3 regions of the Streptomyces sp. NPDC020731 genome follow, and region 3 is predicted to be linked to each of the others. Evidence: riboswitches for the same ligand, from Rfam matches in the RefSeq annotation. Region 3 holds a riboswitch; each other region holds the start of a gene.
What was found. Region 3 has a riboswitch for cyclic di-AMP ahead of ACH4VX_RS10130 (NlpC/P60 family protein). Riboswitches for the same ligand answer to the same signal wherever they lie in the genome.
Positions count from the first base shown of each region.

Region 1: it holds a riboswitch for cyclic di-AMP, as region 3 does, so the genes downstream of both, ACH4VX_RS16985 (M23 family metallopeptidase) here and ACH4VX_RS10130 (NlpC/P60 family protein) in region 3, are expected to answer to the same signal.
Region 2: it holds a riboswitch for cyclic di-AMP, as region 3 does, so the genes downstream of both, ACH4VX_RS15815 (transglycosylase family protein) here and ACH4VX_RS10130 (NlpC/P60 family protein) in region 3, are expected to answer to the same signal.

Region 1 covers NZ_JBIRTN010000010.1:10,451-17,703, reverse strand. The annotation lists gene ACH4VX_RS16995 (dihydrofolate reductase family protein) at 1-648, shown strand, start outside; tRNA gene ACH4VX_RS16990 (tRNA-Met) at 712-785, shown strand; cyclic di-AMP (ydaO/yuaA leader) riboswitch at 1,074-1,231, shown strand; gene ACH4VX_RS16985 (M23 family metallopeptidase) at 1,244-2,263, shown strand; gene ACH4VX_RS16980 (PrsW family intramembrane metalloprotease) at 2,361-3,683, opposite strand; gene trmB (tRNA (guanosine(46)-N7)-methyltransferase TrmB) at 3,717-4,571, opposite strand; gene lhgO (L-2-hydroxyglutarate oxidase) at 4,964-6,220, opposite strand; gene ACH4VX_RS16965 (MFS transporter) at 6,275-7,253, opposite strand, start outside.
Region 2 covers NZ_JBIRTN010000009.1:92,097-99,349, reverse strand. The annotation lists gene ACH4VX_RS15840 (protein kinase) at 1-439, shown strand, start outside; gene ACH4VX_RS15835 (SurA N-terminal domain-containing protein) at 636-1,283, shown strand; gene ACH4VX_RS15830 (nucleoside triphosphate pyrophosphohydrolase) at 1,354-2,343, shown strand; gene ACH4VX_RS15825 (cytochrome P450) at 2,562-3,845, shown strand; gene ACH4VX_RS15820 (transglycosylase family protein) at 4,044-5,039, shown strand; cyclic di-AMP (ydaO/yuaA leader) riboswitch at 5,245-5,413, shown strand; gene ACH4VX_RS15815 (transglycosylase family protein) at 5,418-6,134, shown strand; gene eno (phosphopyruvate hydratase) at 6,368-7,253, shown strand, end outside.
Region 3 covers NZ_JBIRTN010000005.1:249,951-257,203, forward strand. The annotation lists gene ACH4VX_RS10110 (PspC domain-containing protein) at 1-252, shown strand, start outside; gene ACH4VX_RS10115 (LuxR C-terminal-related transcriptional regulator) at 249-971, shown strand; gene ACH4VX_RS10120 (NlpC/P60 family protein) at 981-2,018, opposite strand; gene ACH4VX_RS10125 (hypothetical protein) at 2,380-2,733, shown strand; gene ACH4VX_RS10130 (NlpC/P60 family protein) at 2,789-3,964, opposite strand; cyclic di-AMP (ydaO/yuaA leader) riboswitch at 3,972-4,129, opposite strand; gene pcrA (DNA helicase PcrA) at 4,385-6,865, shown strand; gene ACH4VX_RS10140 (M23 family metallopeptidase) at 6,896-7,253, opposite strand, start outside.

The sequences.
Region 1 (7,253 bases), on a different contig from region 3:
CTCCTCACCGAAGGGCTGGCCGACGAGGTCCAGCTGGTCCTCGCCCCGCTGTTCGTCGGCGACCCGGACGCCCCCCGCCTCTTCGGTCCCGGCTCCTACCAGGGCGGCCGGCTGCGGCTGGTGGAGACCCGCCCGATCGGCGACGTCGTCCTGATGCGCTACGAGCCCACCGCCCCCGGCGCCGGCCCGCTGCCCTCCGCCGCCGACCACCACTGGCTGGCCCTCGCCTGCGAGCTGGCCGCCGAGTGCCCGCCCTCCAGGACGGCGTTCAGCGTGGGCGCGGTCGTGGTGGCCGCCGACGGTACGGAGCTGGCGCGCGGCCACTCCCGGGAGGGCGCCGACCCGGTGGTGCACGCGGAGGAGGCCGCACTCGCCAAGGCCGACCCCACGGACCCCCGGCTCGCCGGTGCCACCGTGTACTCCAGCCTGGAGCCCTGTGCCCGCCGCGCGTCCCGCCCTGCGCCCTGTGCCCGGCTGATCCTGGACGCGGGGGTACGGCGGGTGGTCACGGCCTGGCGCGAGCCGGACACCTTCGTGGCGGGCGCCGACGGCAGCGCGGTACTGGCGGCCGGGGGCGCCACCGTCCTCGTCCTGCCCGAGCACGAGAACCGCGCCAAAGCGCCGAACGGCCATCTGCTCGGCCGCTGAACCGGGGCCGCCGGTAATGGGTGTGCGCCATGTCCCGCGGATGGCGTACACTGGTTTCAACGACGCGGGGTGGAGCAGCTCGGTAGCTCGCTGGGCTCATAACCCAGAGGTCGCAGGTTCAAATCCTGTCCCCGCTACTGAAGGCCGAGGGCCGGAATCCAAAGGATTCCGGCCCTCGGTGTTTTCCGCTCCCCGTTCTCACCCAACGTGATCGATCCACCTCGCAGCGCATAACGAATGACGCACCGTCAGAAATCACCTGCCGCCCGGGGCGCGGTCAACTCGCCCGGTTTTGGCCGCCCATGGCACTTAAGTCCATGCGGAAATCGTTAACGATCAAGAGGAACGGCTTGGAATCCGGCCCTCGCGTCTATTAACGTTCGATAACGCAGCGCGGTCGTCCCAGCCGTCACAGAAGTCGGCTCCGTGCGCACGCGCCGAATCCCGCAAGGGAACCGGGGAACCACCACCATGGGGTGAATCGCGTGGATACCGCCGTGGAGACACGGCTCGTACACGCGCGTAGGAGACCTTCCCGCTCCGAACCCGTCAGCTAACCCGGTAGGCGAAGACGGAAGGAAAGGAGCGCGCCCACGTGGCGTCCAACCCGCCTGCCCCCGAGGCCCCGTTCAAGCCGAGCGACACCGTCGCCTACGGCGGCAGCCGCGCCGACGAGGGCCCCTTCGAGGAGTGGAACCCCACCGCGGAGTCCCTTCGCCCCGTCCGCGGCCGGCATCGCGTCTCCAAGCAGCGCGGCGGAGGACTCGCCCGCAGCTCCACCGTTCTGGGCGTCGGCGTCATAGCGGCCGTCGGCGCCGGCGGCATGGCCAGCGCCCAGACCGGCAAGCCGCCGGTCTCGATCTCCATGCCCGACCTCCCCAATGTGGGTTCCCTCATCTCCGACGAGGAAACGCCCAAGGGTTCGGCCACCCCCCTCAGCGACATCGGCATGACCACCGCCGACACCGAGCAGGGCGCCGCCGGCGCCGGTGAGGCGCTGCGCGCCCGGATCATGGCGCAGGTCGAGCAGCAGCAGGACCAGGCCGAGAGCAAGGCCGAGGCCGAGGCCGTCGCCGCCGCCGAGAAGCAGGCCGCCGAGGCCGTCGCGAAGGCGGAGAAGGAGGCCAAGGCCAAGGCGGAGGCCGCCAAGGAGAAGGCGGAGGAGGAGGCCAGGAAGAAGGCCGAGGCCGAGCGCCTCGCCGAGCTGGCCAAGCAGTACGCGCTGCCGACCTCCTCGTACACCCTCTCCTCGACCTTCGGCCAGGCGGGCGCCTACTGGTCCTCCGGCTATCACACGGGCCTCGACTTCGCCGCCCCCACGGGCACGCTGCTCAAGGCCGTCCACACCGGCACGATCACCTCCGCCGGCTATGACGGCTCCTACGGCTACAAGACCGTGCTGACCCTCGACGACGGCACCGAGATCTGGTACGCCCACCAGTCCTCCATCAGCGTCAGCGTCGGCCAGAAGGTCAACACCGGCGATGTGATCGGCCGCGTCGGCGCCACCGGCAACGTCACCGGCGCCCACCTCCACATGGAGGTCCACCCCGGCGGCTCCACCTCGGGCATCGACCCGCTGGCCTGGCTGCAGGGCAAGGGCCTCAGCGTCTGAGCGACCCGGCTCCCCACGCCCTGAACCCGGCAGTCCCGACGACGCCCCCCGACGTCAGGGCTGCCGGGCAGGTGTTCTCCGGGGCGGTGCGGACCCGTCAGGACCGGTGGGTGTTCGGGTCGTACGCGCCGTACGGGTGCACGTACGGCGGATACCCGTAGCCGCCGTACACCGCCCACGGCGCCGCGGCGACCGGAACCCGGGGCGCGGTGACACGGGCCGCGTGCTCCAGGGCCGGCCGGGCCGCTTCCCGCCGGTGCCACAGCTCCAGCAGCAGCTCCCGTTCCCGGGCGGCGAAGTCCGGCCCCGCCCGCCCGAGCCGCCCCCGGTGCCGCAGGAACGCCAGCGACGTCGCGTACGCCTCGTACGCGGCGACCGACCGCGCCGCCGCCTTCCCGCCGCAGCGGCGCGCGTACTGCCGGGCGACGCGCCGCGCCCGCATCGAGCCCAGCGCGAACGGCTCCGCCGCATGGAGCCACCCGGTGACCACGTACGCGGGCAGTTCCGCCCGCACGGTCCGCAGCTCCCGCTGCCGCGTCCACACCACCAGCCAGGTCAGCAGCCCGAACACCGGCACCATGAACGCCGCGTACACCGCGAGGAAGCCGTACTGGCCGAGCGTCGAGGAGCCGTTCCACAGCGCGTGCACGCCCATCGCGAGGAGCAGCCCGACCGGCGGCAGCAGGACGCGCCGGGCCCGCTGCCGGTCCGTGGACAGCGCGGCGATGCCGAAGCCGATCCCGGTGAGCACGGTGAACAGGGGGTGCGCGAACGGCGACATCACGATGCGGACGAAGAAGGTCGCCGCGGTGACCGAGGCGATGCCGCTGTCGCCGGTGAGCTGGTCGGTGCCGAAGGCGGTGCCGAGGTAGAGGATGTTCTCGGTGAACGCGAAGCCGGTGGCGGTGACCCCGGCTATCACCACGCCGTCGAGGATCCCGGTGAAGTCGCGTCTGCGGAACAGGAACACCAGCAGGACGGCCGCGGCCTTCGCGGACTCCTCCACCACCGGCGCTATGACGGTCGAGCCCAGGGTGTCGGCGCCGGTCGGGTCGGCGGTCGCCGTCGCTATCCACCGGGTGGCGAAGCTGTTCGCGACGATCGCCATCAGCGCCGCCGCACAGGCACCCCAGGCGAAGGAGAACAGCAGGTTCCGCCAGGGGCCGGGTTCGACCCGGTCCAGCCACCGGAAGGCGGCGACGAGCAGCGGCACGGGCAGAACCGCGAGACCGAGCCCGACCAGGAACCCCCGCGTCCCGGTCTGCTCGCGCACCAGCGCGAGAATGACCAGCCCGGAGAGTGTGAGCAGCGTGATCAGCGCGCCGTACCGCACCCAGGGCCGCTGCCACCAGTGCGCATGCCGCGACGCTGCGCCGGGGGCCGCGCCGGGAGGCGCCGGGTACGGAGGGCTGGTGGCCACGGGATCGACCCTAACGAGGTGGGACGGGCTGTATCAGGCGCGGTCCGCTGCCTGTTCTTCCCGCGATACGTGGCGGAAGAGCACGTCGTTCACGACATGACCCTTCTCCAGTCCCTGCCCCTCGAAACGGGTGAGCGGCCGGAACCCGGGACGCGGCGCGAAACCGCCGTCCGCCCTGGTGTTCTCGAAGCCGGGGTGCGCGGTGAGCACCTGAAGCATCTGCTCCGCGTACGGCTCCCAGTCGGTGGCGCAGTGCAGCACCGCCCCCGGCGCGAGGCGGGTCGCGGCGAGGGTGAGGAACTCCGGCTGGATCAGCCGCCGCTTGTGGTGCCGCTTCTTCGGCCAGGGGTCGGGGAAGTACACGCGCAGCCCGCCCAGGGAGCCGGGGGCGAGCATCTCGCGCAGCAGGATGATCGCGTCACCGTTGCCGACCCGTACGTTGGTCAGCCCGAGCCGGCCGGCGAGGTTGAGCAGATTGCCCTGGCCGGGCGTGTGGACGTCCACGGCGAGGATGTTGGTGGCCGGGTCGGCGGCGGCCATCTGCGCGGTGGCCTCGCCCATGCCGAAGCCGATCTCCAGGACGACGGGGTTGTCGTTGCCGAAGAACTCCGCGAGGTCGAGCCGCCGGCTGCCGTCGATGTCGAAACCCCAGGCAGGCCACAGCCGCTGCAGGGCGTCCGCCTGCCCGGCGGTCACCCGGCTGCGGCGCGGCTGGAAGCTCCGGATCCGCCGCTCGAAGTGCGACCCGGCGGGATCGGCCTTCGGCCCGTCCGGAAACCGGGGCTCCCCCTTGGCGCGGGTACGGCGGACGGACACCCCGGGCGTGTGCGGTGAATCCTGGCCGGGGGCGGGGCGGAGGTCTTCGGAGGCGTTAACGGTGTCAGACACAGTGCCTCCGATTTTACGGGGAGCGGGTGCTCGGCACGGAAGCGGAACGTGAGGGGGCCCCTGCGGGGTCGACAGGGCCGGCGTGCGCCCGGGTGCGGCCTCTCCTGACGCCGGCATCTGCCCCGCCGGGGTCGGCTGCGGTCGCGCCGTGGGCAGCGTGCGCCAGACCGCGGTGCGTGGTCGGGTACTCGTCGCCGTCCCGTTCGCCCTGCCCGGGTGACCTGTCCGGCGGGTCGAGCCTGAGGAGACCGACGGTGCCGGGGAGGGCGTGCCGGACCTCGCGTCTCCGGCGTGATCCGCCGACGGGCCCTGGACGGCGCGGGCCCTTCCCCGGCCGCCGTGGCCGTGTGCGCGGGAGCGGCGCGTCGGACCGGGGGGATCCCGTCCGGGGCTCAGCGCCCCGCTGTCTCCAGGGCCGTCAGGGCCCGTCGGGCCACCTCACGGCCGATCGGCAGGGAGGCCGTCGCCGCCGGGGAGGGGGCGTTCAGTACGTGGACCGCGCGGGCGGTCTCCTGGATCAGGAAGTCGTCGGCCAGGGTGCCGTCCCGCAGCACCGCCTGGGCCCGCACCCCGGCCGCCGTCGGTATCAGGTCGTCCTCCCGCACCGCGGGCAGCAGCCGGCGTACGGCCCGGGTGAAGGCTCCCCTGGACAGCGAGCGGTGCAGTTCGCCGGTGCCGTACCGCCAGTGGCGGCGGGCCAGCTGCCAGGAGCCCGGCCAGGCCAGGGTCGCCCCCAGCTCGCGCGCACGCACCGTGCGCCAGTCGTAGCCCTCGCGGGCCAGCGCCGGTACCGCGTTGGGGCCGACGTGGACGCCGCCGTCGATGCCCCGGGTGAGGTGGACGCCGAGGAAGGGGAACGCCGGATCGGGCACCGGGTAGACCAGGCCGCGCACCAGTTCCGGCCGGGCCAGCTCGTAGTACTCGCCGCGGAACGGCACGATCCGGGCGCCGGGCTCGTCACCGGTGCGGCGGGCGATCTCGTCGCAGTGCAGACCCGCGCAGTTCACCAGCACCCGACCGCGTACGACGTCGCCGTCGGCGGTCAGGACGGCGACCCCCCGGTCGGGGCGGCGGTCGACGCGTATCACCCGTGCTCCGTAGCGGATCTCCGCACCCGCCGCCTGCGCCGCCTCCGCGAGCCGGCGGGCCACCGCGGTGAAGTCGCAGATGCCGGTGGTGCCGACGTGGATGGCCGCCAGCCCGTCGACCTCCGGCTCGTACTCCGCGATCTGCGCGCCGCACAGCTCGCGGACCGTGATGCCGTTCTCCCGGCCGCGCTGGACCAGGGCGTGCAGCCGGGGCAGCTCCTCGCGGGTGGTGGCGACGATCAGCTTGCCCGTCACGGCGTGCGGGATGTCGTACTCCGCGCAGAACTTGACCATCTCCGCGGCGCCCGACACCGCGTACCGGGCCTTCAGCGAGCCGGGGCGGTAGTAGACGCCGCTGTGGATGACGCCGCTGTTGCGGCCCGTCTGGTGCCGGGCGGGGCCGGGCTCCTTCTCCAGCACCGTGACCCGTGTGCCCGGCGCCGCGCGCGTGAGCGCGTACGCCGTCGACAGGCCGACGATCCCGCCGCCGATCACCAGCACGTCGCAGTCGTACGACCGCCCCGCCACCACCCGCACCACCTCCCGCGTCCGATAGTGCACTGCACCACTGACAACGCCTTCAAACCCGGGAGGCGGCCCGTGGCGCGATTCGGGTCAGGCCGTGGTCATCAGCAGCGGGCGGGCGCGTTCCCGCAGTTCGACCACGCGGGGTTCGTCGCCGTAGGGCTCCAGACGGTGCAGGAGGTCCTTGACGTACTCGGTGGTGCGGGCGGACGAGATGCGGCCCGCGACCTCCACCGCGCGGACGCCCTGTTCGCAGGCCGCGTCCAGGTTGCCCGACTCCAGCTCGGCGACCGCCGAGACGACCAGGCGCAGTCCGTGCGAGCGCACGAACTCCTCCGTCGGACTGGACAGCGCCTGCTCGGTGAAGCGGCGGACCTGGCGGGGCGCCTTCAGGTCGCGGTAGCACTCCGCGGCGTCGGCGGCGAAACGGTCGTAGGAGTAGAAGCCGAGCCAGGTCGGGTCGCTGTCGCCGGGGCGGGAGCGCTCCAGCCAGCTCTCCGCCGACTTCAGGGCGGCACCGGCCGCCTGGGCGTCCCCCGCGCGTGCGTGCGCGCGTGCCTCGACGAGGCGGAAGAAGCTCAGGGTGCGGGCGGTGGCCAGACCCCGGTTGCGCTCCAGCGCGGCTTGGGCGAGGTCCACGCCCTCGTCGCCGAAGCCGCGGTAGGTCGCCTGCAGCGACATCGAGGCGAGTACGTAGCCGCCCAGCGGGACGTCGGCCGCCGCGCGGGCCAGGCGCAGAGCCTGGATGTAGTAGCGCTGGGCGGCCTCCTGCTGGCCGGTGTCGAAGGCCATCCAGCCGGCCAGGCGGGTGAGTTCGGCCGCCGCGCCGAAGAGGGAGCGGCCGACGTCGTCGGAGTAGGAGCCGAGCAGCAGCGGGGCCGCCTCGACCCGGAGGCATTCGGGGACCATCGAAGAACGCCAGTCCCCTCCGCCGTACTTGGAGTCCCAGCGCCGGGCGTCCTCGGCTGCCTCCCGCAGTTTCCGCACATCGCTGTGGCCGACTTTGGCCGGTGCGCCGGAGCCGTCGGCGGGGTTCGCCTCACGCGCCACCGAGCTGTCGGCCGGGGTT
Region 2 (7,253 bases), on a different contig from region 3:
GGTCGTGCGCACCCTGCGCAAGCAGTACGCGGCCACGCTCCTGGACGACGGCCAGTACCGGCGTGCCCTGCCCGAACTGCGCCGCCTCGCCGACGAACGCGCCGCCGAGGCCGGCCAGGCCGACCCGCAGTCCCTGCGCCACCGCTACGAGGCCGCCCAGTGCCTGGAGCAGCTCGGCGAACCCGCGGCGGCGCTCGCCGAGTACCGGGCGCTGCTGGCGTACTACGAGAACCAGTACGTGGCCGCCGGCGACCCGCAGCTCGCCCATGACGTCCGTCGCCGCATCGGCCATCTGCTGCTCGCCCTCGGCGACCGGGCCGCCGCGCACGACACGCTGATACGGCTGCTGCACGACGTGGAACGCGTGCAGGGACCGGGGCACCCGCTGGCCGTCGACATCCGGCGGACGCTGCAGTGGCTGGGACAGGTGCGCGGATAGCGGGGCAGCGGGCGCGAAGGCCGTAAAGCCGCAAAGGGGACGTGGGCGGGGCGTACGGCTGTACGGCGCGGACGCCGGTGCCGGAAGTCGCCGTGAATCGTTGGTCGAATGGGTTGGCCAGAGCTTGGCCGATGCCTACCATCGATCACCGCAAGACTTTGTGCACCGCCGCACAAGCTCTCCTCAGGAGGTCTCCTTGCACCGCCGCCGTCGCACCGCGCTCTTCCTCACCGCCGCGATCGCCGCGGCGGCGCCCCTGCTCACCGCCTGCGGGAACGACGCGCACCCCGGTGCGGCAGCCGTCGTCGGCGGTGAGCGGATCACCGTGTCGCAGCTGGAGAACCGGGTCGACGAGGTCCGCGCGGCCCAGCGGGCGGCCGTACCGGACGACGCCCAGTACCAGCAGGCCATCGCCCGGACCGGCAGCCTCACCCGCGACACCCTGCACGGCATGGTCCTGGACCGGGTGCTGGAGCGCGCCGCGCGGGACGCCGGCGTGACGGTCACGGACCGTGAGGTCCAGCGGATGCGGTCCGGCCTGGAGCAGCAGGCCGGCGGCGCCGAGGCGCTGGAGGCGGCCTGGCTGCAGCAGTACGGCATCCCGCCGCAGCGCCTCGAGGCCAACCTCCGCCTCCAGGTCCAGGCCCAGAAGCTCGCCCAGCGACTCGGCACCGACACCAGCCGGCCCGAGTTCTGGCAGGCGCTGTCCGAGGCGGGCGAGGAGCTCGACGTCGACCTCAACCCGCGCTACGGCGACTGGGACGTCGAGAAGAGCAGCCGGGTCGACGCCAGGACGCCGTGGGTACGGGACGTCACGGCGGCCGGGGCGCCGCAGACGCTCTGACCGGCCGCCTGCGGACAACCGGCCTGTGGACAACCCGGGGGCTGTCGGCGGGGTGGGCTAGTTTCGGAGCGTGAACGCAATCAGCCCCGCACCGAGCTCCGCGACCGCCCCCGGCCGTGCCGTCCTGCTCACCACCAGCCACCGTGTCGCGCCCGGCCTGCTGTCCTGGCCGGCCTGGCAGGCCCTGCACGCGGCCGACCGGGTGCTGTGCGCGGACGGCGCCCACCCGCAGCTGCCGTATCTGCGGGAGGCGGGGATACCGGTCGAGGAGGCGTCCCCGACCGCCGAGGAGATCGTCGACGCCTGCGCGGGCGGGCGGACGGTGGTGGTCGTGGCGACGGGCGAGGGTGAGCCCGCGCTGACCGACGGGCTGGCGCGGCTGGCCGGGACCGGCAGGGTGCGGATGCCCGAGCTGGAGCTGCTGCCCGCCTCCTACGACCTGCCGGGCGCCCGGCTGCTCGACCTCGTGCAGGTCATGGACCGCATCCGCGCGGAGTGCCCGTGGTCGTCCCGGCAGACCCACAAGGGCCTGGCCAAGTACGGCATCGAGGAGGCGTACGAGCTTGTCGAGGCCATCGAGGAGGGCGACCGGGACGAGCTGCGCGAGGAGCTGGGGGACGTGCTCCTCCAGGTCGTCTTCCACGCCCGGATCGCCGAGGAGCACCCGGAGGAACCGTTCTCCGTCGACGACGTGGCGGGGGGCATCGTGGCCAAGCTGATCCACCGGCATCCGCATGTCTTCGGCGGGGAGACGGCGGACACGCCGGAGGACGTCAAGGCGCACTGGCTGCGGACCAAGGCGGAGGAGAAGCGGCGCAGTTCGGTGACGGAGGGGGTGCCGCTCGGGCAGCCCGGACTGGCGCTGGCGGCGAAGCTGGGGTCGCGGGCGCGGACCGCGGGGCTGGACGTGCCGGTGCCGGTGGGGGAGGGGGTCGGTTACGAGCTGCTGGGGCTTGCGGTGTGGGCGGAGGCGGCGGGAGTCGATCCGGAGGCGGCCTTGCGGGCGGCCGCGCGGGTGTACCGCGATGCGATCCGTGCCGCGGAGGGTGGCGAGGGCTGAGAGCGGGGTGCGGCGCGGGAGGGTTTCTCGCCCCCGCCGTCCCGTCCCGTCCCGTCCCCCGGGGGCTCCGCCCCCGGACCCCCTCGCGCGGTTCCCCGCCCCCCTGAAGGGGCGCGGGGAACCGCGCGAACAACCACCACGCGCCCGCAGCCGCCCGACGGCCCCGGACACCCGAGCTGCCGCGCCGTCCTGCTCCCGTCGCCCGTTAGGGTCGCCGCATGCATGACCAGCCCACCCCTCCTGCTCCGCAGGGACCCACTCCCGAGTTGTTCAGCCGGGAGTTCGCCGCCGATCCCTACCCCGCCTACGCCTGGCTGCGTGAGCACGAGCCCGTGCGCAGGACGCGGCTGCCCAGCGGGGTGGAGGCGTGGCTGGTCACGCGCTACACCGACGCCAAGCAGACGCTCGCCGACAACCGGCTGTCCAAGAACCCCGCGCACCACGACGAGCCCGCGCACGCCAGGGGCAGGACCGGTATCCCCGGGGAGCGCCAGGCGGAGCTGATGACGCATCTGCTGAACATCGACCCGCCGGACCACACCCGGCTGCGCCGGCTGGTCAGCAAGGCGTTCACCCCGCGCCGGGTCGCCGAGTTCGCGCCCCGCGTGCAGGAGCTCACCGACGGGCTCATCGACCGGTTCGCGGACAGTGGCTCCGCCGACCTGATCCACGAGTTTGCCTTCCCCCTCCCCATCTACGCCATCTGCGACCTGCTCGGCGTCCCGAGCGAGGACCAGGACGACTTCCGGGACTGGGCGGGCATGATGATCCGTCACGGCGGCGGCCCGCGCGGCGGGGTCGCCCGGTCCGTGAAGAAGATGCGCGGCTACCTTGCCGAGCTGATCCACCGCAAGCGCGAGGCGCTCCCCGCCGAACCCGCCCCCGGCGAGGACCTCATCTCCGGCCTCATCCGCGCCTCCGACCACGGTGAGCACCTCACCGAGAACGAGGCCGCCGCCATGGCGTTCATCCTGTTGTTCGCCGGTTTCGAGACCACCGTCAACCTGATCGGCAACGGCACCTACGCCCTGCTCACCCACCCCGGACAGCGTGACCGCCTGCAGCGGAGCCTCGTCGCCGGGGAGCGCGGGCTGCTGGAGACCGGTGTCGAGGAGCTCCTGCGTTACGACGGCCCCGTGGAGCTCGCCACCTGGCGGTTCGCCACCGAGCCGGTCACCATCGGCGGGCAGCGCATCGCGGCCGGCGACCCCGTCCTCGTCGTACTCGCCGCCGCGGACCGGGACCCGGAGCGGTTCGCCGACCCGGACGTGCTCGACCTCGGCCGGCGCGACAACCAGCATCTGGGATACGGCCACGGCGTCCACTACTGCCTGGGCGCCCCGCTGGCCCGCCTGGAGGGCCGGACCGCGCTCGCCACCCTGCTGACCCGTCTGCCGGACCTGCGGCTCGCGGTGGAACCGGCCGAACTCCGTTGGCGGGGCGGGCTCATCATGCGCGGACTGCGCACGCTCCCGGTGGAGTTCACTCCTCCGCGGAAGTGACGGACGGAACCGCCGTCCGCCGTGCCCCCGAGCGGACCAGCGCAAACATGACGCGCTCTCAACTCTGTGATCTTCACGTGATCTGCGCGGCATGAACTTGTGACAAGTGATCGTCTGCGGATACGTTCACCCATCAAGTGCGGCACATCGGGTTCCACTCGCCGCGCCGGTCATTGCTGTCTTGTGAAAGGTCTCCGCATGCTCTCCGGGAACGGTCGGCACCGTCGCCCCCGCCAGGCTCCGGCTCTCCTCGTCGCGGCCGGAGTGACCGGCTCCGCCATCGCGATCCCGCTCCTCGGAGCCGGTAGCGCCAGCGCGGCCGACGGCGCGACCTGGGACCGGGTCGCCGAATGTGAAAGTGGTGGCTCCTGGAGCCAGAACACCGGCAACGGCTACTACGGCGGCCTGCAGTTGACCCAGGACGACTGGGAGAACTACGGCGGTCTGGACTACGCGACCAGCGCCGACCAGGCCAGCCGCGGCCAGCAGATAGCCGTGGCCGAGAGGATCCTCGCCCAGCAGGGGGTCGGCGCGTGGCGCACCTGCGGACTGACGGCGGGCCTCAGCCAGGGCTCGACGTCGGCCGACATCGACACGGGCGTGGCGGAGGACTCGACCTCGGACGCATCGGACTCTTCGGACTCGTCCGGATCATCGGAATCCGGGAATCCGTCTGTCTCGTCCTCTCCGTCGTCCGGCGCCAAGGGATCGGACGACGGAGAGGACGAGGCCGGTGAATCGGCCAAGCCCGGCAAGTCGAGCGACTCGGACGCGGATTCGGACAACGGCTCCGACGGCGGATCCGGCACCTCCCCCTCCGCCTCGGCCACTCCCAAGAGTGACGAGTCGGACAAGTCCGGGCAGGCCACCGGCTCTTCCGAGCTCACCGACGCCGAGGGCACCGGCCCCGGCCGCCATCGCGGCACCGGTGCCGAGGAGGGTGAGGCGGAGGACCGTACGTCGGAATCGTCCGGCCGGCACGCCTCGCGCGGCACCGACGCCTCGCGCGATGCCGCCGACGGCTCGTACACCGTGCGCACCGGGGACAGCCTCTCGTCCATCGCCGACTCCCTTGAGCTCGACGGCGGATGGCGGTCGCTCTATACCGAGAACGAGCAGGTCGTCGGCGTCGACCCGGACCTCATCCTGCCGGGTCAGGAGCTTGAGGTCGGGGTCGAACCGGGCGAAAAGTGACGCCCGAAAGGGCGTGTGTCCGGCGGTGGTTGACGTCATGATTCGCGGTGAATGTCCGGTTTAAAGGGCGTGAGAGATAGGTCTCAGAAGCCCTGATCGTCTTTGAATTTCCGCGGATCGCGTGTCTACGGTCGTGACCGCTCGCCACCGCGGGCCCCGGCTGCCGCCACGCCGAATCCTGCCAGTGGCAGCACGGGAACAGTCGTCGCGTCATGCGCCGTAGGCAGGAGCGGGGGACCCAAGGTAAGTGTCCTTTCCGGTGGTTGACACCGGATCGGGCTTGGGGTGAAGCCGCGTCCCGTGAGGGACGTGGCCGGGCAACTCAACCGGCCCGAACCCGACAGCTCACCTCGTAGGCGTCGGTGAGGGGATCCAACCATGCTGTTTTCCGGCAAGGGCAAGCACCGTCGTCCGTCCAAGGCCACCCGCGCGATCGCCGTCGCCGGTGTCGCCTCCGCCGCCGTCGCCGCCCCGCTGATGGCGGCCGGCACCGCCTCCGCCGCCACCGCCTCCGAGTGGGACGCCGTCGCCCAGTGCGAGTCCGGCGGCAACTGGTCCATCAACACCGGCAACGGCTACTACGGCGGTCTGCAGTTCTCCGCCTCCACCTGGGCCGCGTACGGCGGCACGCAGTACGCCTCCAGCGCCGACCAGGCCGGCAAGGCGCAGCAAATCGAGATCGCCGAGAAGGTCCTCGCGGGCCAGGGCAAGGGCGCCTGGCCGGTCTGCGGCACGGGCCTGTCCAACGCCGCCTACACCGGCTCCTCCTCGAACGAGTCCTCGAACGGCTCTTCGGCGGGCTCCTCGCAGAGCACCGGTTCCACCGAGACCCGTGAGACCGAGCAGAAGGCCTCCCGCTCCGCCGAGCGCCCGGCCGCCGAGCAGAAGACCGAGAAGAAGACCGTCACCACCCCGACCGGCGAGAAGGTCGAGAAGGGCGACGGCGAGTACAAGGTCGTCAAGGGCGACACCCTCAGCTCCATCGCCGCCGAGCGCGACGTCGAGGGCGGCTGGGCCGAGCTGTTCGAGCTGAACGACGACATCGTCGACGACGCCGACCTCATCTACCCGGGCCAGCAGCTGCACCTCAAGTAAGCGGCTGCCCCCTGCTCCCCGCCCCGGTGCGTCTTCCCCCGTACGCACCGGGGCGGGGTTTTTCACGGCCGGGTTTCCGGAAACCGCTTTGTTCCGTTCGGAAACAATTTACTCTCGGTTCTGTCCACGGGGCGGGCGACCGGCTGGCCGATCGCCCGGAGCCGGTTAGGCTCGGTCTCGCAAGACCCTCCGGGGTCCTGCTCACCCGCGTCACATCCATGAAGGAGATGCTCGTGCCGTCCATCGACGTCGTCGTAGCCCGGGAAATCCTGGACTCCCGAGGCAACCCCACGGTCGAGGTCGAGGTCGGCCTCGACGACGGCAGCACGGGTCGTGCCGCCGTCCCGTCCGGCGCCTCCACCGGCGCCTTCGAGGCCATCGAACTCCGTGACGGCGATGCCAACCGTTACCTGGGCAAGGGCGTCGAGAAGGCCGTCCTGGCCGTCATCGAGCAGATCGGCCCGGAACTCGTCGGCTACGACGCCACCGAGCAGCGCCTGATCGACCAGGCGATGTTCGACCTGGACGCCACCGACAACAAGGGATCGCTGGGCGCCAACGCCATCCTCGGTGTCTCGCTCGCCGTCGCCCACGCCGCCTCCGAGGCGTCGGACCTGCCGCTCTTCCGCTACCTGGGCGGCCCCAACGCGCACCTGCTGCCGGTGCCGATGATGAACATCCTGAACGGCGGCTCGCACGCCGACTCCAACGTGGACATCCAGGAGTTCATGATCGCCCCGATCGGCGCGGAGTCCTTCTCCGAGGCCCTGCGCTGGGGCGCCGAGGTCTACCACACCCTGAAGAAGGTCCTGAAGAGCAAGGGCCTGGCCACCGGCCTCGGCGACGAGGGCGGCTTCGCCCCGAACCTCGGCTCCAACCGCGAGGCCCTCGACCTCATCCTCGAGGCCGTCAAGGAGGCCGGCTACACCCCCGGCGAGCAGATCGCCCTCGCGCTCGACGTCGCCGCGTCCGAGTTCTACAAGGACGGCTCCTACACCTTCGAGGGCAAGACGCGCACGGCCGCCGAGATGACCGAGTACTACGCCGAGCTCGTCGACGCGTACCCGCTCGTCTCCATCGAGGACCCGCTGTTCGAGGACGACTGGGAGGGCTGGAAGG
Region 3 (7,253 bases):
AATGCCGCCAAGTACGGTGGCGAGGGAGGCGCGGTGCAGGTCTACGCCGAAGTCGAGGGAAGGACGGTCTTCGTGTCCGTCCGGGACCGCGGCCCCGGCTTCGACCTGGACTCGATACCCGCCGACCGCATGGGCGTCAGAGAATCGATCATCGGCCGCATGGAGCGCAACGGCGGCACGGCGCGGCTGCGCGCGGTGCCGGACGGCGGCACGGAGGTCGAGCTGGAGATGGAGATGGAGAAGACGTCATGAGCGAGCCGACCGAGGCGAAGGGGGCCGAGTCCATGGAGCCGGCCGGCAGCACCGCCGGGCGTCATGTGCGTGTCGTCCTCGTCGACGATCACCGCATGTTCCGCACGGGGGTCCAGGCGGAGATAGGGCAGACCGAGCAGACCGGTGTCGAGGTGGTCGGCGAGGCCGCCGACGTCGATCAGGCGGTCACGGTCATCACCGCGACCCGGCCCGAGGTGGTCCTGCTCGATGTGCACCTGCCCGGTGGCGGCGGTGTCGAAGTGCTGCGCCGTTGCGCCCCGTTGATGGGTGACGCCGAGCAGCCGGTCCGTTTCCTCGCCCTGTCCGTGTCGGACGCGGCGGAGGACGTGATCGGGGTGATCCGGGGCGGTGCGCGCGGATACGTGACCAAGACGATCACCGGGACCGACCTGGTCGACTCGATCTTCCGGGTGCAGGAGGGGGACGCGGTCTTCTCGCCGCGTCTGGCCGGCTTCGTCCTGGACGCCTTCGCCTCGACCGACGCCCCGCCGGTCGACGAGGACATGGACCGCCTCACCCAGCGCGAGCGGGAGGTACTGCGGCTGATCGCCCGGGGCTACGCCTACAAGGAGATCGCCAAGCAGCTGTTCATCTCGGTGAAGACGGTCGAGTCCCACGTCTCGGCGGTCCTGCGCAAGCTCCAGCTGTCCAACCGCCACGAACTGACCCGCTGGGCGACGGCGCGGCGACTGGTCTGAACGGGCCGTTCAGACCACGCGCGTGGCGCCCGCGAAGGGCATCTCGTCGATGGGGGCCACGCGGACCGGGGCCGAGGGGTTCGGGGCGTGGATCATGCGGCCGTCGCCGACGTAGATGCCGACGTGACTGATGCCGGAGTAGAAGAAGACCAGGTCCCCGGGGCGGAGTTCGGAGCGGGGGATGCGGCGGCCCGCGTCGATCTGGGCGTAGGTCGTGCGGGGCAGGGAGACGCCGGCGGAGCGGTACGCGGCCTGCATGAGACCCGAGCAGTCGAAGGCGTTCGGGCCGGTCGCGCCCCAGACGTAAGGGCTGCCGAGCTTGGCGTAGGCGTAGGAGACGGCCTCCGCCGCACGGGGGCCGGGGGCCGCGAGGGCGTCCCGGGTGTCCGCCGAGGCGCGTGGGGCGCGGCCGGTGCCGTCGGTGAGCGCCGCGCGTTGCCCGGGGGTCAGCCGGGACAGCAGCCGGCGGGCGGCGGTCAGCTTGGTGTCGACCGTCTTCTTGTGCCGCTCGAGCTCGGCGCGGCGGGCCGTCAGCGATTTCACCTCGACGCGTGCGGCGCCGCGCAACTGCTCGATCTCCCGGAGCTGTGTGCGTACGCGCCCCACCGCCGCCTGCCGGCGGCTGCCCGCCCGTTCGGCGAGCGCGGCGCCGTCCAGGTAGCCGTCCGGGTCCTCGGAGAGGAAGAGCTGCAGGGCGGGGTCCAGGCCGCCGCCGCGGTACTGCGCCGCCGCGACCGAGCCCAGGGCGTCCCGCGCGGAGTTGAGCCGGTCCTTCCTGCGGGCCGCCTCGTCCTGCAGATCGCGCAGCCGACGCCGGGCCGACTCGGCTTTCTCCTTGGCGCCGTTGTACTTCTCGGTGGCGGCCTCCGCCTCCCGGTAGAGCTTGTGCACATCGGCCTTGATCCGGTCCGGTGTCAGCTGCGGTTCGGCGTGTCCCGTCCCGTCGAAGCCGGTCGCGGTGGCCGCGCCGGCGAGGGCGAGGGCGGCGGCCACGCGGGTCGTGGTGCCGCCCGCCGTGCGCTGTCGGGTCCTGCGGTGCGCTGCCACCTGGACTCCCGTCCTTTCCGACGACCGCGCGGAGCGGACTGCCGTCCGGCGGTCCGGCGGCGGGGGTGCACAGGGGGAGCCGTCCGCCGCCGGACCTTCTCGGCGGTGGTGTCCGGTTGCCGCCCCTGGACCGGGCGGCGGTGGAGAGCCGGTCACCTGGGGGAGGACGCTAGGCCCGGCCGCGTGGTCCCGGTAACGGGTTGTGCGGAAGTGGCGTGAGCGGACCGTCGAGTGACCTCAAGTGACCAGGATCCCGTTCCGGCTTCGTCACCTTCACTCAGGGTGATGACCGATATGCCGGAGGAGCGGTGGATGAGGGCGCCGGAGTGCTACGAGGTGGCTGTGGCTAGGCTCCGGCCTCATGGACGTACTCATCCACCTCTTCGTCGGTCTGCACATCATCGGCATCGCGTCGCTCCTCGGTGGTTTCCTCACCCAGATGAAGGCGATGGGCCGGGGCACCGCCCGGTTCGTCCCCGCGATGCTGCACGGTGCGCTGACGATGCTGGTCACCGGTGTGGTCCTGGTCGGCCTCAACCAGGCCCAGGACTACTCCGTCGACAACATCAAGATCGGCGTGAAGCTGGCCCTGCTGATCGTGATCCTCGGCCTGGTCTATGTGAAGCGGGACGAGGAGAAGGTGGACAAGGGCCTGTTCGGCCTGGTCGGTCTGCTGACCACGGCGAACGTCTTCATCGCGGTGCTGTGGACCTGATGCCCTTCGCCCGGCGCCGCGTGTCGTAGCGCCGGGCGGCGTGTCCCCGGGCAGGTCAGGCGGGGCGCACCACGCTGTGGATCGAGGACTCGCCGTCGTAGTAGATCGACTCCTCGCGGACGTACGTGCCGGGCTTCGGCGCGTGGATCATCATCCCGTTGCCGATGTAGATGCCCACGTGGGTGACGTCGTCGTAGAAGAAGACCAGGTCACCGGGCTGGGCCTGGGAGACGGGGACCGTCGTGCCCGCGTCGACCTGGTCGTAGGTGGTGCGCGGGAGGGTGACGCCGGCGGCCTTCCAGGCGGCCTGGGTGAGGCCGGAGCAGTCATAGGAGCCGGGGCCTGTGGCGCCCCAGACGTACGGCTTGCCGATCTGCGCGCGGGCGAAGGCGAGGGCCTTCTCGGCCTTGGTGGCGTACGAGGAGCCGGTGGACGGCGCGGTGGTCGAGCCGGCGGATCCGGAGGTGCTGCCCGACGTGCCGCTGTCCTGCCGGGCGGCGGCCTTCTCCTGGGTCTTCTGCTGCTCCGCCTGCTGCTCGGCGAGCTCGGCGGCCTTGCGGGCGGCCTCCTGCTGCTTCTTCTCCTCGATCGCCGCGAGCCGCGCCTTCTCCTCGGCGGTCAGCTTCGACATCAGCTTGCGCGCGTCGGTGAGCTTCTTCTGGACGGTGGCCTTGGCCGTCTTCAGGTCGCCCTGGGACTCGGTGAGCGTCTCGAGGCTCTCGGTGGCCTCCTGGCGCTTCCTCATCGTCTCGGACTGCTGGGTGACGTAGTCGTCGACCGCTTCCTTCTGGCGGCCGGTCATCCGGTCCATCAGCTGGGACCGGTCGAAGAAGTCCTGCGGAGTGTCCGCGAGCAGGAAGGTCGCGGTGTCGGGGACACCGACGCCGGTCCGGTACTGGGCGGCGGCGAAGGAGCCCAGTTCCTCCCGCGCGTCGTTGAGCTTCTGGGTGCGCTTGGCCACGTCGTCGAGGAGGGTGCCGACCTGCTTGCGCTGCTTCGCGGTCTTCTCCTTGGCCGCGTTGTACTTGTCGGTCGCCGACTCCGCCTGGCGGTAGAGCTCGTCGACCTTCTTCTCGACCTCCTCCAGGCTGGGCTTGCCGTCGTCGGAGGGGGCGGCGCCCGCCGTCTGGGACAGCAGGGCCACGGAGGTCAGGGCGGCCGTGGCGAGGGCCGGGGTCCGTATGCCTGCCACGCGCGCGCCGGGGGTGCGCGACTTGCGGTGCGACGCCAAGGGAGGCGACTCCTTCCGATGCTCCGCCTACCGGGTTAGCTGTCGGGTTCGGGCGGGTGATTCGGAAGGGTTGCCCTACGGCCGCTCCGCGAGGGAGTGGGCCGATTCACCCCATGGTCTCGGTGGGTCCCCGGCTCCGGCTGCCGCGATCGGCAGGGACGGACTCGGCGGAGGCCGTGCGGCCCGGCGGGGTTCGCCGGTGGGGGTCGTACGGCCCGCCCGCACCGTAGCCAACTGGTGTGGCCCTTGTGAAGGTTGACGGGTGATATGCCCGATACATTTTCGTGACCTCACGTGTGGGGTCACTCAGGGTGAGGCAGTGGTTCTGGAGGGTGCACACCCTGCCCCGGCTGCCGGAAAGCGGGGATGTTCCCGGGGTGGCCCCGGGTTGTCGGTGGAGCGCCCTAGACTCGGAGAGCGATGAGCAGCCTCTTTGACGACAGCTTCCTGGCGGACCTCCAGGCCCGGCGGGGCCCCGCGGACGAGCCCCCGCCACCGCCCGAGGACGAGCACGTACCGGAGCAGATTCCGGACGACCTGTTCGGCGGGAGATTCGACGTGCCGCCGGACAGGGACGCCTACTACCGCGACGGCGCCCCGCGCCCGGTGATCGACGCCGCCGCGTTGCTGGAGGGGCTGAACGAAAACCAGCGTGCCGCCGTCGCGCACTCCGGCTCCCCGCTGCTCATCGTGGCCGGTGCCGGCTCCGGCAAGACCCGCGTGCTCACCCACCGCATCGCCCATCTGCTGGCCGAGCGGAACGTCCATCCGGGCCAGATCCTCGCGATCACCTTCACCAACAAGGCCGCGGGCGAGATGAAGGAGCGTGTCGAGCAGCTCGTCGGCCCGCGCGCGGGCGCCATGTGGGTCATGACGTTCCACAGCGCGTGCGTGCGCATCCTGCGCCGTGAGAGCAGGAAGCTCGGCTTCACGTCGTCGTTCTCGATCTACGACGCCGCCGACTCCAAGCGTCTGATGGCCCTGGTCTGCCGCGACCTGGACCTCGACCCCAAGCGCTTCCCGCCGAAGTCCTTCAGCGCCAAGATCAGCAACCTGAAGAACGAGCTGATCGACGAGGAGGACTTCGCCGCCCGGGCGGCCGACGGCTTCGAGAAGACCCTCGCCCAGGCCTACGCGCTCTACCAGTCGCGGCTGCGCGAGGCGAACGCGCTGGACTTCGACGACCTGATCATGACGACGGTCAATCTGCTCCGCGCCTTCCCGGACGTCGCCGAGCACTACCGTCGCCGCTTCCGGCACGTCATGGTGGACGAGTACCAGGACACCAACCACGCCCAGTACGCCCTGGTGCGTGAGCTCGTCGGCACCGCCGGGCACCCCGCCGGCGCACCGTCCGAGACCGAGGTCCCGCCCGCCGAGCTGTGCGTGGTCGGTGACGCCGACCAGTCGATCTACGCCTTCCGCGGCGCGACGATCCGCAACATCCTCCAGTTCGAGGAGGACTACCCGGACGCGACCACGATCCTGCTGGAGCAGAACTACCGTTCCACGCAGACCATCCTGAGCGCGGCCAACGCCGTCATCGAGCGCAACGAGTCGCGCCGCCCCAAGAACCTGTGGACCAACGCCGGCGCGGGCGCGCGGATCACCGGGTACGTCGCGGACACCGAGCACGACGAGGCCCAGTTCGTCGCCGACGAGATAGACCGCCTCACCGACGCGGGCGAGGCGAAGGCGGGTGACGTCGCCGTCTTCTACCGCACCAACGCCCAGTCCCGTGTCTTCGAGGAGATCTTCATCCGCGTCGGCTTGCCCTACAAGGTCGTCGGCGGCGTCCGCTTCTACGAGCGCAAGGAGGTCCGGGACGTCCTGGCCTATCTGCGGGTGCTCGCCAACCCCGAGGACTCGGTGCCGCTGCGCCGCATCCTCAACGTCCCCAAGCGGGGCATCGGCGACCGTGCGGAGGCCATGATCGACGCCCTCGCGCAGCGCGAGAAGATCAGCTTCCCGCAGGCGCTGAGGCGCGTCGACGAGGCGTACGGCATGGCCGCGCGGTCGTCGAACGCGGTCAAGCGGTTCAACACGCTGATGGAGGACCTGCGTACGGTCGTCGAGTCCGGGGCGGGCCCGGCGACGGTCCTGGAGGCGATCCTGGAACGCACCGGTTACCTCGCCGAGCTGCAGGCCTCCACCGACCCGCAGGACGAGACCCGGATCGAGAACCTCCAGGAACTCGCGGCTGTCGCCCTGGAGTTCGAGCAGGAGCGCGGCGAGGGCGAGTCCGTGGTGCTGTCCGACTTCCTGGAGCGGGTCGCCCTGGTCGCCGACTCCGACCAGATCCCCGACGAGGACGAGGACGGCTCCGGCGTCATCACCCTGATGACCCTGCACACCGCCAAGGGCCTGGAGTTCCCGGTGGTCTTCCTCACCGGCATGGAGGACGGCGTCTTCCCGCACATGCGCGCCCTCGGCCAGACCAAGGAGCTGGAGGAGGAGCGGCGCCTGGCGTACGTCGGCATCACGCGCGCGCGTGAGCGGCTGTACCTGACCCGGTCGACGCTGCGCAGCGCGTGGGGTCAGCCGTCCTACAACCCGCCCTCGCGGTTCCTGGAGGAGATCCCGGCCACCCATCTGGAGTGGAAGCGGACGGGAGCGAGCGCGTCCGTGTCCTCCGGTCCGGTGTCGGGAGTGGCGGCTTCGCTGTCGTCGTCCCGTTCCCGCTCGTCGGCGTCGGGCGCCTCAGGTTTCGCCACCCGGCGGACCGCGGAGAAGCCCGTGGTGTCGGTGGCGGTCGGGGACCGGGTCACCCACGACCAGTTCGGCCTCGGCACCGTGGTCGCGGTGAAGGGCACGGGTGGGAACGCGGAGGCGACGATCGACTTCGGGGACACCAAGCCCAAGCGGCTGCTGCTGCGGTACGCGCCGGTGGAGAAGCTGTAGCCGCGGGCCTCGACCCGTCGGGGGTTGGTCCTACGACGGGTCGAGGCCGTGGCTGCGGAACCAGGCGAGCGGATCGATCGCCGAGCCGCCGCCGGGGCGGACCTCGAAGTGCAGGTGCGGACCGGTCGAATTGCCGGAGTCCCCGGAGAAGGCGATCGGGTCGCCGGCCTTCACGGTCGTACCGGAGGCGACCTGGTAGCTGGAGAGGTGGCAGTACCACGTCTCCGTGCCGTCCTTCGCCGTCACGATCATCATGTTGCCGTAGGCGGAGTTGAGCTGCGTGCGCACCGTGCCGTCGGTGGCGGCCATCACCGTCGCGCCGTACAGGACGGGGAAGTCGATGCCGGTGTGGACGGACATCCAGTTGATGCCGGACTGGCCGTAGTAG